Regions from separate parts of the Paenibacillus barengoltzii G22 genome, predicted to be linked through region 1. Evidence: riboswitches for the same ligand, from Rfam matches in the RefSeq annotation. Region 1 holds a riboswitch; the other holds the start of a gene.

Evidence for each region. A riboswitch is a leader RNA that binds a small molecule or an ion and turns the genes downstream of it on or off. The one in region 1 is predicted to bind cobalamin.
Region 2: linked by a shared signal. The riboswitch ahead of C812_RS12690 (ABC transporter substrate-binding protein) and the one ahead of C812_RS15775 (anaerobic ribonucleoside triphosphate reductase) in region 1 are both predicted to bind cobalamin.

The regions. Positions count from the first base shown of each region.
Region 1 is NZ_KE159654.1:161,713-169,680, forward strand. Features, by position in the region: gene C812_RS15740 (GerAB/ArcD/ProY family transporter) at 1-193, shown strand, start outside; gene C812_RS15745 (Ger(x)C family spore germination protein) at 190-1,278, shown strand; gene C812_RS15750 (hypothetical protein) at 1,343-1,762, opposite strand; gene C812_RS15755 (cupin domain-containing protein) at 1,919-2,530, shown strand; gene C812_RS15760 (FMN-dependent NADH-azoreductase) at 2,645-3,286, shown strand; tRNA gene C812_RS15765 (tRNA-Thr) at 3,342-3,414, opposite strand; gene C812_RS15770 (MTH1187 family thiamine-binding protein) at 3,486-3,785, opposite strand; cobalamin riboswitch at 4,120-4,372, shown strand; gene C812_RS15775 (anaerobic ribonucleoside triphosphate reductase) at 4,543-6,519, shown strand; gene nrdG (anaerobic ribonucleoside-triphosphate reductase activating protein) at 6,516-7,034, shown strand; gene C812_RS15785 (ribonucleoside-diphosphate reductase subunit alpha) at 7,183-7,968, shown strand, end outside.
Region 2 is NZ_KE159653.1:939,272-947,239, forward strand. Features, by position in the region: gene cobS (adenosylcobinamide-GDP ribazoletransferase) at 434-1,294, opposite strand; gene cobU (bifunctional adenosylcobinamide kinase/adenosylcobinamide-phosphate guanylyltransferase) at 1,291-1,881, opposite strand; gene cobT (nicotinate-nucleotide--dimethylbenzimidazole phosphoribosyltransferase) at 1,881-2,960, opposite strand; gene C812_RS12680 (ABC transporter ATP-binding protein) at 2,999-3,790, opposite strand; gene C812_RS12685 (FecCD family ABC transporter permease) at 3,787-4,836, opposite strand; gene C812_RS12690 (ABC transporter substrate-binding protein) at 4,833-5,843, opposite strand; cobalamin riboswitch at 6,090-6,300, opposite strand; gene C812_RS12695 (methyl-accepting chemotaxis protein) at 6,382-7,962, opposite strand.

The sequences.
Region 1 (7,968 bases):
CCGGACGCCTTACATCGTCATCGCGCTCTACCTGCTGATCTTCATCTCCGGCATCAAAATTCGAGATTTGCAGGAAGTTGATTTCCTTTTTGATGTGAATGCCTGGCTGCATACCTATAATTACCTCGTCATTCCGTTTTCGATCTATATTCTGGGATGGATTTCCCGACGGAAGGCTGCGACTGCCGTATGAAGACCCGTCTGCTTCTACTAAAAATGGTACTGGCCATCTGCTGCCTCTTCATTCTAGGCGGATGTTGGGATAATCGAGACATCAACCACCGTTCCTTGCCTATCGTCATGGGGATCTCCCGGGTAGATTCCATGTACAAAGTATTTCTTATGATTCCCGAATCGGGCCAAGATGGGACTAAATCTATGCTCGTGACACGAACGGGTCAGACGATTACCGAGATCGTTGATGAGATTAGCTCAAACATGGAATCCCGCGTGGATTTGCTGCATTTAAAAGTCATTGTCTTTGAACGAAAATATGCCGAGGAAGGGTTAGCCGACAGCGTCTCCAGCTTCATCCGTTCCCGTGAAATTTCAGCCAAAGCATTGGTTGCCATTTGCGATGAGGATATAGGCAAATTCTTCGATCATTTACATAAAGAGAAAGAAACCGATCAAACCGTGTTATACAACTTCTTCGAGAAAAATGCCGGTCTAAACCCAACCGTCGCGGTCTCGCGAATCTGGGAAATCTTTCGCAGCATCCATTCTTACACCCGGGACATCGGGATTCCGCTCATTCGATCAGGAACAAGCACCATCATCGAAAACGCCGGCACTGCCATCATCCAGCACGGCCGGATGGTCGGGCAGATTTCGGCGGATGAAACCATGCTGTTCAATGCGTTTAATGAGCGAAGCGCACATGGCCGAATTGAGGTCATGAACCACGCCAGCGTGATTATCCTAGGCAACTCCATGAAGCATCACGTTACACTGAAAAACGGAGCACCGTACATTCGCAGCCAGATCCATCTGAAGGTGTCGATCCTGGAAACCCGCGGGCATCCTTCTCTCGATACAATCAAGGATGAGCTCGAGTCCCAGTTGACTGAACGTTTCAGAAAAATGATAAAGTCCATGCAACAGCATGAAGCGGACATCTTGGGCGTAGGCCAATATTTCCGGAACAAAATCCCGAGGGAACAGCTCGCCCATTGGCGGTCGGAATATTTTCCCCGTCTGAGAATGGACTTGGTTGTGAAAACAACAATTCAAAACGAAGGGAACCTAAAAACCGATAACATCAATACTCGCCAATAATGTTCACAATCAAGAAAATCCCCTCCGGTCGCACCGCGAGGGGATCTTTCATGAAAGAAGAGGATTATCCGCCGATCGCCATCGCTGAGAATACGACCGGTCCTACAACTCTGGCGGAGCTGTTATTATCCTGATTTTCTACGATCAGCTGATAGTTTTGGACTCCAAGCGGGGCATGTTCAACCATATGCACATTGATGAGCCCCCAATCGTTGAAGGCGTCCTCAATTTCTACCAGTCCATAGAAGATTTCCGTGCCGGCTCTCCAAATGCGCACCAAAATATTCGGCGTATCCGCCAGCGCTTCAACACCAATCGTTGCTTTCAATTCAACGCGGTTGGTCAAGGACGCAGGATCAGCTGGATTCAGGAAAACCGAAACCGCTGCAATTTGTACGCCCCCGACAACCGGAATCGGAATGTTGACACCATTGGTCACCGGAGTTACAACCGTCGAGTTGTAATCCAAAAGCGTTTTTGCCATACCATCTCTCCCCTTTGCTAAGGTATGTTCTATTCTATGTTAGAGAGAAAGAAGATTCTTAGATGAATGCATTAGTAGAATTGACTCAATTTTATACAAGCACGGAAGCAAGAAATGGGCATATGATGGAAAAAAAACTTGGAGGTTATGTCAGACATGAGTTATGTTCCCGGACCGTACCCCGGCTGGTCGTACGCTGCCCCGTATGATCCTTACATCTATCCTCAGCCTTATTTCGCTTACGGTTACTCCAATCCGCCGGCCTATCAACCTGCCCGCTATCCTGACTATATCGAGCCCAGCCCGATCTATCCTGAATACGATTCGTCACCTTTGCAAGAGGGATCTTGGGATCGGCAGCCCCTTCAGGATTACGGGCAGCAGCCGTTTGTCATCAATATCAGCGATGCCGCCGAGCATAATCAAAACTTCCGGACTGCGCTGTGGACGGGCAAGCATTTTCAGGTCACTCTAATGTGCATCCCTGTCGGGGAAGATATCGGCTTGGAGATCCACCCGAATACGGACCAGTTTGTACGTGTGGAAGAGGGGCGAGGCGTTGCTCAAATGGGCGATCGGGCGGACCATCTCACCTTCGTACGAAACATCCGTGAAGACGACGCGGTCTTCATCCCCGCGGGCACGTGGCACAACATCATCAACACCGGCAATGAGCCGCTGAAGGTGTATGTCATTTATGCCCCGCCGCACCATAAATTTGGCACGGTGCATCGAACGAAACGAGAAGCGATGATGGAGCACGAGTAATCTCGATGAGGGACAGGGAGGTTGATGGAAACCTCCCTGTTTGCTGTCACAAATGGATTCCTTCACTTGTCTTATAGATGTACACAAAATAAAGACAAAATGGAGGAACCAACAATGAGCAAATTACTGGTCATTAACGCACACCCGGAGGCAAATTCGACTGCATCTTTTAGTCTGAACGTATTGGACTTTTTTCTAAAAAAATATAGAGAGCATCAATCCGGCGAGGAGATCATCGAACAAATCAACTTATACGAGGACGTTGTCCCCATGGTGGACAAGACGGTACTTAGCGCATGGAGAAAACAAAGAAACGGTAAAGAACTAACGAGCGAAGAGCACGAGGTCACCCGAAAGATGGACAAGGTCCTTCAACAATTCAAAAGCGCGCGGAAGTATATCATCGCCTACCCTTTGCATAACTTTAACGTGCCGTTCAAATTAAAGGACTATATGGATAACATTATGATCGCCAAAGAAACCTTCAAGTACACCGAAAATGGATCCGTAGGTCTTCTTAAGGACGGACGCAGCATGGTGGTCATCCAGGGCAGCGGAGCGATTTATACCAACAACGATTGGTATACCGAAGTTGAATTCTCTTATAAGTACCTGAAATCGATGTTTCAATTTCTGGGGATCGAGGATTTTGAAATCATTCGGGTTCAAGGAACCGACATTTTAGATAAAGATGAAGTTTTGCAGAATGCCTATACCGAAGCGGAGAAATCGGCGGTTCAGTTGGCTTTGAAATGATAAAAAAAAGCGCCCCCCGAAAACCTCGGAGGGCGCGTTACGCTTGCATATCAGATGCTGGTGAAGGGACTCGAACCCCCGACCCACGCATTACGAATGCGTTGCTCTACCAGCTGAGCTACACCAGCAGGTTCGTTTTTAGCGAACAAAATTTATTATACCGAGTTTTAAAAATAATGCAAGCGCCAATTTCAAGAAATTATAATTTCTCGCGCACCGAGCGCAGCTTCTGCTCTGAGGAGCTGGCTTTGTCGCGGCGATCATCGATCTTGATCGAGGTCGACACCCGGCCGGCACCGGACTGGAACGGTGCTTCATGGATCGCGCGAATCGCAGCAAACACGTCGTCTAACGATCCTTCAATAATCGTGCTCATGGAGGTGAGGGTAAAGGTAATGCCCTTCTGCTTCTCCAACACCCGATGCAACTCGGCTACATAAGCGCTGAGGCTGGTGCTCCCCGTCCCGATCGGAATAACGGTAACTTCGGCGATAGCCATAATCGGCTCCCTTCTTTCCTGGTTATTGGATTGGTTTGAAACCTTTAGATCCCTAAGCTGTTTTTCGTCCGATAACTCTATTCTAACCAACCCCGCTCCTGAAGATCAACCGAACCCGTCTGCTAAATTTCCAGGCCATCCCCAAAACTCACATCCCCTGTAAAACGCCGTCTAGTCCTCCAGTCCCATTTATAAATGTTCACATTTTTCATCCGTCCCCCGCTCTCCGCATCATTGCGCGGACCGGAGGTTTTCACATCGTTTTCAGTCAGTTTTCAATGGGAAAATCCCATTTACAAACACAACATCTTGGGCTATCCTTAGATCAACGCAACAAAATATAGTGTGAACGGGTGATCCGGCGGACGATCCGCCGGAGCTTAAAAGGGAAGTGCGGTGCAAGTCCGCTGCGGTCCCGCCACTGTAATCGGTAGCTGGGTACTAAAGACAGGCGTTCCGCCTATATCGTCTGGAAGACCCAGCCGTTGACTGACGAAATGCCACTACAGCTTAATGTTTGATGAGCTGCGGGAAGGCGTCAGCAACGTTCCGAAAGCCAGGAGACCTGCCCGTTTGAAAGACACCGACGGAAAACCTGCGAGGATCAGGGATGGTGTCCGCTTGCCGCCGAAATGTTGGGCCTTGATTTGGTCTGTCCATCTTTTTTGCAGTGCATTCGGGCATGTCTACCTCGTTGGTTGGACATGCTCTTTTATTTTTGAACTAAAGCTCGGTTTACAGGGAGGAGAAGTGTGTTATGGCATGGGTAAGCCAGACGTATACCGGCCGGGACACCTTGCTGGATGAAGTGATTCGAATGGGCGAGGAAATCGTCCAGAGCCGCAATCTTGAGGTGCTGCGTGAGAACGCCAATTTAAACGGAGAGAGCTTCTCCGGCAAGATGAGCAAATTCGGCAGCGAGTATTCCAAATGGTATGCAAGTCATTTCGTACTGCCAACTCGCTTGGTCCAGGCGATTCAGGATAATATCGTGTATGTTCACGACTTGGATCAGTATGCTCTTGGCACAACGAACTGTATCTTTATCCCGTTTGACAAGCTGCTGCGCAGAGGCTTCAACACCGGCAACGGCAGCGTACGCCCGCCAACTTCGATCATGACGGCGATGGCGCTGGTAGCGATCATTTTCCAATCCCAGCAAAACTCCCAATACGGCGGCGTGTCCGCCAATAAGCTGGACTTTGATCTCGCTCCGTACGTAGCCAAATCGTTCGCCAAATACTTCCGCAAAGGGCTGGATTATTTCGAGGAGGGCAACGCGAACGCTGATTTTGGTGATATCACCATGAGCCGCAGCGATCTGAAGAAGCAATATCCTAAGGCATTTAGCTATGCGCTCAAGGAAACCAAAAGTGAGACGTTCCAGGCAGCCGAAAGCCTGATCCATAATCTGAACACGATGTCGAGCCGGGCCGGCGGGCAAATCCCGTTCACCAGCATCAATTACGGCACATGCACCTCACCGGAAGGACAGTTGGTCATCGACTCCCTGCTTACGGCCACGATACGCGGGCTCGGTCATGGGGAAACGCCGATTTTCCCGATTCAGATTTTTAAATGTAAACAAGGCGTCAACCAGAATCCGGGAGAACCTAACTATTCCCTGTTCCTGAAAGCGGCGGAATGCTCGGCCAAACGGCTTTATCCCAACTTCGCCAACCTGGATGCTCCGCTGAATCTGATGTACTACGATCCAACGGATCCGGATACGGAATTTGCGACAATGGGCTGCCGCACCCGGGTGCTGGCGGATCGGTTCGGACGCAATCACCTGTCTGGCAAAGGCAATCTTTCCTTTAATACGCTGAACCTGGTCAAGCTCGGCTTGAAGCATGGCATTGCGTTGGGACACCGCCAAGAACCCGACGAGCGCGCCTTCTACCGCGATCTGACTCACTATATGAATATCGCCCTTGAGGGATTGCTGCATCGCTTCTCGATTCAGGCTTCCCAGAAAGCCAAAGCTTCCGATTTCATGATGCGGGAAGGCGTCTGGGAAGGCGGTGAACAACTGGCACCGGACGATCAGGTCGGCGAATTGCTGAAGCACGGCAGCTTGTCCATCGGGTTCATCGGGTTGGCCGAATGCATGAAGGCGATGTACGGGAGGCACCACGGTGAGGATGAAGCCGTGTATCAGAAAGCTTACGACCTGATCGCATACATGCGCGACTATTGCGACGGCCAAAGTGAAATTCACAATCTGAATATCACGCTGTTTGCGACCCCGGCAGAAGGGCTGTCCGGCAAGTTCACCAAACGCGATCGCGCGGTCTACGGCTCGCTGCCCGGGATTTTGGACCGCGAGTATTACACGAATTCGTTCCATATCCCGGTCTACTACAACATCAGTGCGGCACGAAAAATCGAGCTGGAAGCCAAATTCCACGGGCTGTGCAACGCCGGAGCGATCTCTTATATCGAGCTCAACGGCAATGCCCGCAACAATCCGGAAGCATTCGTCAAAATCGTGCAATACGCTCTGCAGCAGCAGGTCAGCTATTTTAGCATTAATCATCCCATCGACCGCTGCTCGGCCTGCGGCTTTGAAGGGATCATTGGGGCAAGCTGCCCTTCCTGCGGCAGCCATGAGAACGAAGTGCATATTCGCCGATTGCGCCGGGTGACCGGCTATCTGACCGGCGATTATCAGACACGGTTCAACCCCGCCAAACAAGCGGAGGTTCGTGACCGGGTGAAACACGACGCATGAACATTTGCGGCTATTATCCGGAGTCCATTAATGAAGGACCCGGCATGAGGGCAGCGATCTTCATCAGCGGATGCCGCCATTATTGCAAGGGCTGCTTCAGTCCGAAAACCTGGAGCTTCGATTACGGGGAACCGTTCACGTTGGAGCGGGAAGCGGAAATCATTCATGACATTAAACATAATCCGTTGCTCAGCGGGCTTACGATCCTTGGCGGTGACCCTTTTTTCTCCGCCGCCGAAGTGTGCGGCTTTATTGATCGGCTAGTGGCGGAAGCCGGGCCCCGATCCATCTGGATTTATACCGGTTATACGTTGGAAGAATTAATCGAACACCCCGGCTCCCCGGAATATGAACTGCTGCGGCGCTGCGAGGTGCTGGTTGACGGAAGGTTCGTGGAAGAGCTTCGCGACCCTTCCCTGCTCTACCGGGGCAGCTCCAATCAACGGCTGATCGATATTCAACCCAGCCTGCAGCAAGGACAAGCCGTGTTGTGGGAGCCTAGGTTCACTTTTTAAACGGATTGATCTTATTCCTTCTGAGCGCAACTTGATTGCGCCCCTTTTTCAGCAAATATCTGCAATTTGAATATTCAAGATTCGGGGTAACGCCCCCCATCTGCAGTATTGATCCTACCTTAATATATGGAAAGTGAGGATTTATCTCATGCCTACTCTAGTGACAAAACCAAATAACCGACAGCTTGCGTTTGACAGCGCACGCCTTGGCGTCTATGCTGACCGGATTTTGCAAGGATTACATAACGTCAATAAAGAGCGCCTGCTGCGCGGCGTCCATGCGAAGCTCCGCCGGGATGTGGTGACCGGGGAAGAAATCAGTAATGCGTTCACGATGTCCGCGCTGGAGCTGGTCAGCAAAGATGAGCCGGATTGGAAATATGCAGCGGCTCGCTCCCTGCTTACCTCTCTGTATAAGAAAGCAGCGGTTCATCGTCGCTACAAAGCCTATCCAGAGCAACCTTACGGGTCGTTCTATCACCTCATCACCGAGCTATGCCAGCTCGGTATTTACCGCGAAGAGCTGCTGGAGTGCTATACGAAAGAGCAAATTGAAGAGCTGGGCCGCACGATAGACCCATCCTGCGATCTGCTGTTCGACTACATCGGTCTGTTGACGTTAACGGAGCGTTACCTGGCGACCGACTTCGACGGACGGACAATGGAACTTCCGCAGGAGCGTTATATGGTCATCGCCATGTACCTGATGCATAAAGAGCCGGAAGAGAAGCGTCTGGAGCTGGTGAAGGAAGCGTATTGGGCGATGAGCAACCTGTATATGACCGCGGCAACCCCAACGATGTCCAATGCCGGTAAAAAAGTAGCCGGCCAGCTCTCCAGCTGCTTTATTGATACCGTTGACGATTCCCTTGAGGGCATCTTCGACTCCAATACCGACGTTGCCCGCTTGAGCAAAATGGGCGGCGGCATCGGC
Region 2 (7,968 bases), on a different contig from region 1:
ACGCTTTTTCACCATTATCCCCTTCGTTCAGCCAGTGGTAATTCCGCACGCTTTTTCACCATTATCCCTTTCACTCAGCCGGTGGTGCTTGCCCAACATGTTTCTCCGCTTCCAGCTGTCCGTCTTTATCTCTTAGGTACCTTATTTCGCCTTCCCAACTCTAACCTTCTTGATTCTGATTCAAGGGGATAATGGTGCAAAGAAGCCCGCAGCAACATAAATTATCCCTTTCGCCCAGTTAGCTTGCAGAGACGTGCTCGATTGCCGCTATGCTACCTACTGCCGACCTATACTCACTTTGGAATACCGATGGATCTCTCGATCTAGTTCTACCTTTCTCTTCTCCTTGGTTCTGATCCAAGGGGATAATGGTGCAAAAGCGCCCAAAGCCAAAGGTCTCCCTTCCGCCTAAAGCGCCTCTGACCTTGAAATATCAATTTGAAAAGATCAGCACCGCAAGCAACAACAGTACCGCTTCCAGCCCTTCGCCCAGCGCCCCGTAGGTATCGCCGGTCAAACCGCCGAGCTTGGCATTGATTCGTCGAGCGGCCCAAGTTCCCGCCGCCCAGGCGATAAAGGGAGACAAGCCGATAAACAGCAGCGATCGCAGCAAAGCCGATTCGTCCATTCCTCCCAGCGACACGAGCAAAGTGAGCAGCAACACTACAACGGATATCGTCACCGCCATGATGGTACTCCCCCAGGCATCCCGTTCGCTGAAGCCGTGGAATTGCGCAGCCAATCCCTCACCTTGCCGGGCCTTGGGCCAGCGGTGCATCGCCCAGGTCATAAACCACCGGCTCCACAGAGGTGCCAGCCATATCGCCAGTCCTGACGTCAGCAGGCCCCCTTGGAAGAGCGAGGTCAGCAGCGAGGCTTTGAGCATCAGCAATAGGACGCAGGCCAGAACGCCCATGGCGCCTACCCGGCTGTCTTTCATGATCTCAAGCATCTTGTCGCGTGACCGGTAGCTCAGCAGTCCGTCGGCCGTGTCCATCCAACCGTCCAAATGCAAACCTCCAGTTAATCCAACCCAAATCAATAAGGAAAGGATGGCTGCCGGGTACGAAGGAAGCAGCCAGTCGGCAAGCAAACCGCCTGCCCAGACAACAGCGCCGATTGCTGCTCCGACAAGCGGATAATAGGGGATACTGCGCCGCAGCAAGTCCGTTGTAAAATCCAGTTCAGCCCGTACCGGAAAGCGTGACAGAAACTGGAAGGCCGCCAAGATCGGCTGCAGAGCTCCATGCTTACCCGCCCCGGAGGGCGCTTTGTGCTCTGGTCCGTTCGTCATAAGCGATACTCCCTGCTTTTCAACTCGATGGGGATGCCGGCGGTAACCAGAAACACCTGATTCGCGATCGACGCCATCGTTCGGTTCAGCAGCCCGGCCCAATCCCGATATTGCCGGCCAAGCGGATACTCCGGCACGATCCCGCTGCCGACCTCATTTGTAACCATCACCAAAGTGCCGGGAAAAGCCTCGGCCGCAGCGGTCAACCGCTCAATTTCCCGCGTCAAAACGGCGTCCACACCATCGGCCTGTTCCGATGCGCTCAGCAGCACGTTCGACAACCATAACGTCAGGCAGTCGACCAGCACAACCGGACCCGCGGCTTCGGCGGCCGCGCCCTCCTTTGCAACGGGCCGCTTACCTAACTCCTGCAGCATCTCTGCTAGTTCAAGCGGCGCTTCATGCGTCGTCCAGGTGAACCCGCTTTGCTCCCGCTGGAGCTGGTGCAACCTGATACGGGCCTTCATCTCATCGTCAAACGCTTGCGCCGTTGCAACGTAATCAGCGGATGTTGCCTGTTTCATGACCCAACGTTCAGCGAATGTGCTTTTGCCGCTGCGGGCTCCGCCGGTCACCAGGATCTTCATCACTCGGTCCCCCCACCATTTCCTTCACCGGACGCGACGCCCGCGCTTTCGAACGTCGCCATTTCAGCAACGATCCGGCAAGCCGCATCTACAAGATGGAGCGCCAGCACGCCGCCTGTGCCTTCCCCAAGCCGCATATCCAGCTCCAGCATCGGGTTAAGGCCAAGCTCCTGCAGGAGCGCACGGTGTCCCTGCTCGTGGGAGACGTGCGAAGCAATAATATAGTCGGCCACATTCGGCTGTATACGTACCGCCAGCAGCGCGGACACAGTTGAAATAAAGCCGTCGATCACGACCGGGCAGCGATGAGCTGCGGCTCCCAGAATGACGCCAGTCATTCCGGCAATCTCCAGCCCGCCGACTTTAGCTAGCACGTCCAGCGGATCGTTGGCATTCGGGCGATTGACCTCCAGCGCCCGCTCCACGACGGAAATTTTGTGCCGAAGCCGTTCATCGTTGACCCCGGTTCCACGCCCAACGCTCTGCTGCGGTGCGATCCCCGTCAGACTGCTCATGATCGCAGCGCTGGCTGTGGTGTTTCCGATACCCATCTCCCCGGTGACGAACAGTCGAACGCCTTGGGACACCGCATCAGCCACCACCTCGGCCCCAACTCGAATGGCGGCTTCGGCTTCCTCCCGGCTCATCGCCGGTCCCTTGGCCATATTTCCTGTCCCGTAACGCAACTTACGTTGCAGCAGCCCCGGATGTGACATCTCTGCATTCACCCCGATATCCACGCAAACGACGTCAGCCGAAGCCTGGCGTGCCAGCACATTCACCGCTGCGCCGCCGGCCAAAAAGTTATGCACCATCTGCGGCGTCACTTCTGCCGGAAACGCGCTGACCCCTTCCTCACAAACGCCATGGTCCGCCGCCATTACGATTACCGACCGTTTTGGAAACTCCGGACGAATGATTCCCGTGATGCCTGCCAGCTTCACTGCCAATCCTTCCAACTTCCCGAGACTTCCCGGCGGCTTCGTCAACTGGTCCAAATGGACCTGCGCCGCTTTCATCGCTGCTTCGTCCAAAGGAGTAATTGCTTGCGCAAGCTGTTCGACTGAATTGTATGCCATAACCATATTCCCCTTTTCTGTATTACTGACTCGTACCCTTAACCTAAACTTGCCCGGCGCAGCAATAGCTGCGGAACGTCCGAATCCGGATGAACCACTTGGTGGGCCTGAACTCCAAATACGGTTTCAACCAGCTCCAGTGACAAAATGCCGTCCGGCGCGCCTTGCGCCACAATTTGCCCGCCGCTCATCACTAAGAGATGGCTGCAAAACAAGGCAGCCAAATTCAAATCATGCATCACTGAAACGACGGTAAGTCCGGCATCGCGCTGCCATTCGGCCACCAGCTCCATAAATTGCATCTGGTAACGCAAATCCAAATAGGTTGTTGGTTCATCGAGCAGCACCAGCTCGGGCTGCTGAGCCATCACCTTCCCAAGTGCTACCCGCTGGCGTTGCCCCCCGCTAAGCGCACTCAGCGGACGATGCTCCAGCTCCTTCAGGTCGAGACGTTCCATAATTCCATCAATGAGGCGTTCGCCTGCCTTCGCCCCGCCGATCTCCTTGCCGCGCCAATCCTGATGGGCGAACCGCCCCATTTCCACCACTTCACGCACCGTAAAAGCCACAGCCGGAAGCCCGTCCTGCTGAAGGACGGCGACCTTGCGCGACAGCTCCTTGCGCGAATACGACGAAAGCGGTCGTCCGCTCAACGCAATCTCGCCGGCATCCGGCTTCTCCACGCCGGAGATCAAGTTGAGCAAGGTTGTTTTGCCGCTGCCGTTGGGTCCAATCAAGCCCCAAAACTCACCGGAGCCAACCTGCCAGTCCACACCGTGAAGCACCTCCAGCCGGCCAAACGCCTTGGCAACCCCAGACACCTTGATCAACGCAGCTCCTCCTCCCTCTGTTTCTTCTTCCGATACAACAGATACCCAAAGAAAGGCGCCCCCACAAAGGCGGTGACGATGCCCAGCGGGACCTCCGTTGGAGCCAGCAGCGAGCGAGCCGCCAAGTCGCTCCACATCATAAATATCCCGCCGCCCAGCGCCGACAAAGGAATGATCAGCCGATAATCCGGGCCGGTGATCAGACGGATCATATGCGGAACGACCAGGCCTACGAATCCGATTACCCCTGACACGGATACCGCAGCCGCCGTCATCAGTGTAGCAACGAGCAACACAGCTAGTTTGGTTCGTTCTACGGCCATCCCGGAATGGGAGGCTTGACGTTCACCTAAAGTCAGCAGGTTCAAATGTTTAGCCCGGCTCCAAAGGAATAAGGCTCCCAGCAGCAAATACGGCAAAAGGATGGCCGTATACGACCATCCGCGCAAGCTTAAACTGCCCATCGTCCAATAGTAAATTTCATTAATGGTTTTCTTCGACATTGCCGTTAAAAAGGAGACAACAGCCCCTAGGAACGATTGCATCACGACGCCGGACAAAACCAGACTTTCAATCGGCAGCCGTCCGTTCTCTCTAGCCAGCCAAATCACGATCCATAACGTAACCGCCCCCGCCAGGAACGCAACCATCGGTAGCGTAAAGATCCCAAACAGGGAAAACTGCCATCCGAAAAAGATCAGCACCGCCGCACCGATTGCCGAGCCTGACGATACGCCCAGCGTAAACGGATCCGCCAACGGGTTGCGCAGCACCCCTTGGAAGCCGGCGCCCGCCACGGCGAGCGAAGCACCGACCAGCATCCCAAGCAGCACGCGAGGCAAACGGACCTGTATGACGATTTGCTCTGCTGCCGTCGTCCAATCCGGCGTGATCAGGCGGTCGAACCCCGGGATACGATGCAGCAAAATTGCTGCGATTTCCCCAGCCGGCACATAAACGGAACCGATGCCGATGCAGAGCAGCAGCGTTACGACCAGCAGCAGGAGCCCAATGGCTCCGTATCCGGCGAATTTGCCGCGCTTCATGGCTGGATCAAATCCGGGTGAACCGCCTTGGCGACTTCAATGAGTCCTTGCGTGACACGAGGGCCCGTACGAGCCAGCAGATTATCGTCCAATGCGATAATGCGGTTCTCCTTCACAGCCGAAATTTGATCCCAGCCTGAACGGGCTTTAATGATATCCGCTAACGTCCGGTTATTTTCGTCAACAACGCTTTTCGCGTAAAGAATAACGTCCGGGTTCGCCTGAATAATTTGTTCTTCATTGATCTCGGACCATCCCTTGATATCGGAAGCAACGTTGATGCCGCCAGATAACGTGATCATCTCATCCATGAACTCGCCTTTGCCCACCGTCCAGCCCGGAGAAAACTCGATGTAGACCTTCTTCTTCTGGTCTTCACTGAGCGAAGCTAACGCATCGGTCACCGTTTGGACCTCTTGCTTCATCTTGTCGACTACGTTGGCAGCTTCAGCCTGGTGGTTGGTAATGTCACCAATGGTCTGAATATGCTCCATTACTTCGTTGATTGTCTTCGGATTGGACTGGAACACTTTATATCCCATATCCGTCAAGTTTTTAACCGTCGCTTCGTCAATCACGCTCGCTGCAAGAATGAGATCCGGCTGCGCGGCCACAATCGCCTCCACGTTCACCTGAAATCCGCCCATCCGCGGCTTGTCCTTCACCGCTTCAGGATAATCATCCAGATCGGATACACCAGCCACTTGCTCGTCAAGCCCCAGCGCAAACAGCGTTTCCGTCTCCGAAGGTGCCAGCGACACGATGCGTTCCGGCGCAGCCTCAAACGTGAACTCTTTGCCAGTCGAGTCCGTTACGGTATAAGGATAAGTCGTCTCCTGTCCCGCCGAATTGTCCGCCCCTGCGTTCGTTCCCGCATTTTGCGTTGGCTGTGCAGCGTCAGCGGTATTCCCTGATCCCGGGGTGACAGCGTTATTGTTACCGCAGGCTGCAAGCACCAGCAGCAGGGCCAGCAGCCACAGGCTTCCTAGTCTTCTCCAGTTTCTCATTTCCAGATCTCCCCTTGCTTTATTTTGCAATAGATAAAGAATCGCCTTGTGTTCCAGCAGTACGTTGTGCAGCCGGCGGCGAAGAAGCGCGGCCAACTCTCTATCGGCACAAAGAAAAAACCCCAATCCTAGCGGATGGGGTTACGTCTACAAAGTCATGCTGTGCGCACGCAAAGCGGAGCGACTCCACGATGGCAGCGCCAAGCTATGATGCTCTTGGCAGAACGTTATCCTTTCCTCGAAGGACCGTCTTGAATTCCCGTGGCAGGTCTCCTGACTTCCAGGTATCGACGACAACTCGCCTTCCCATCTCCCTTCGCGGGCGACAGTGGCATCATGAGCTCGTCCCTGTTTACAGTGGCGGGACCGTGCCGGATTTACACCGGCTTCCCTTTTAACCCGAAGCGCTGCGGCATGCTTCACCGTTGCTCCAGGACCTACGGGCACAAATTGTACGCTTGTCTTAAGGCTTTCTTCTCTCTTGGATTATAGGGGAAAAGCGGAAGGCTGACAATAATGAAATCTGCTATTCCTTCGTTCAACCCTGTTCTAAAGACAAATCGGCGCCCAGGACGCCGAGGACTTCGCCTTCCCGGACAATCGGCACGGCCAGCGTCAGGCAACGCCGCTTGGTGATCGCGGAGATATACACTTCGGAGACGACCGTCTCTCCGGCCAGCGCCCGACGGAACCAGTCCCGTCCTTTAGCGTTGAGCAAGCCGGCTTCCGGAATGGACATGATAAAAGATCCGTCCTGGCGGTTGGACCAGGCCGCTTCCAGGCCCGGCTCTGCAGCTAACAGCTGCTCCAAGGCAGCTCGGTGACCAGCCGGCTCCAGCAAGTGAAACCCCGGTTCTTTAGCCACCTCCAGCAGTATTCGGGCATAGGCTTGTCCAAGGGCCGCTGCGTCCTCGCCCCCGGCAACTGAATCCGTCCCGGAATGGACGGACTTCAACGATACCATCAGTTCGCCCTGGGCCCGATCCAAGCCCACGACCACCGTCTGCAGCTTGGAGATATGCTCGCGCTCCGACTCCATCCGAGTCAGCGCCCCCTCCACATGGATGATGCTCCGATTCAGCGCTTCATGCACCTCGCTCAGCATCGCCTCCATGTTTCGCGTCAGCTCGGCTTGTTCCCCGCTTCGCCGTCCCGCTTCGGCAACGAGCCCGTTCACCTCGGCTACTTCATCCGCAATCAACCGGATGTCCTCCCCCATCCGTTTCATTAACGATATGCCTTCCAGGGCCGAGGCCCGTCCCTCTTTCAGCGTGGACTTCACACGCTCAACATCTACAGCGATCTGCTGAAATAACGGCGCGGAGGAAGTGATCGCCTCGGTGCTTTGATCCGCCAACTGGCGCATGCGCACGGCGACAACGTCAAACCCTTTCCCCTGCTCACCTAACCGGGCCGCCTCGATCGATGCATTTAACGCCAGCAACGCGACCTCCGATGCAATTTCCTCCAGGCTCCGATACAATACCCCCAGCTTCCGAGTATTCCCCTCCAAATCCTCCATCGGCCTCTCGATCAACTCTTGGGACTGCGCCAAAGCACGAATGGTGCCGTCTACGGTCTCCAGCGCTCCCGCCATGCGCATGGCCTCTGCTCGGGTATTCTCACTGCGGGCAAGCAGATGCCCGGCGGCGTCATGGATTTGAGAGGCCGAGGCTGCCACCTCTTCCATCGCCGCCAGACTCTCCTGCACCTGTTCCAGCGAACGCTCGCTGCTTTGCTTCAGCTTCTGATCCTCGGCCGCTGCGGTATCGGCTAATCGTTGCAGCTGCTCGAGGCTCTCGCTCACTTCACCAACCGCCGCCTGCAATCGATCCGCCGCCACCAGCGATTCGTTAAATACCGCCGTCCAATCGGTTTCTGCTTGCGGGGGTTCACTTGTCCCCAAGGCAGAGCGCTTGTTCCCCAGCGCCCCGCCTCCCGAAGCTGCCCGCCAGCCGGGTTCAAAGAACAGCGCAACTCCTAAACTGAGGAAAGTAACTACCGCAAGGCAGGGGATATACCACGGCGTCTTTGCCCATATCGCACAGACGGCCAAGATCACCGTAAAGCCGCAGCTAAACCAAACGGCAAGTCTTCCCAACCCAACGTTTCGTTTCATATGCCC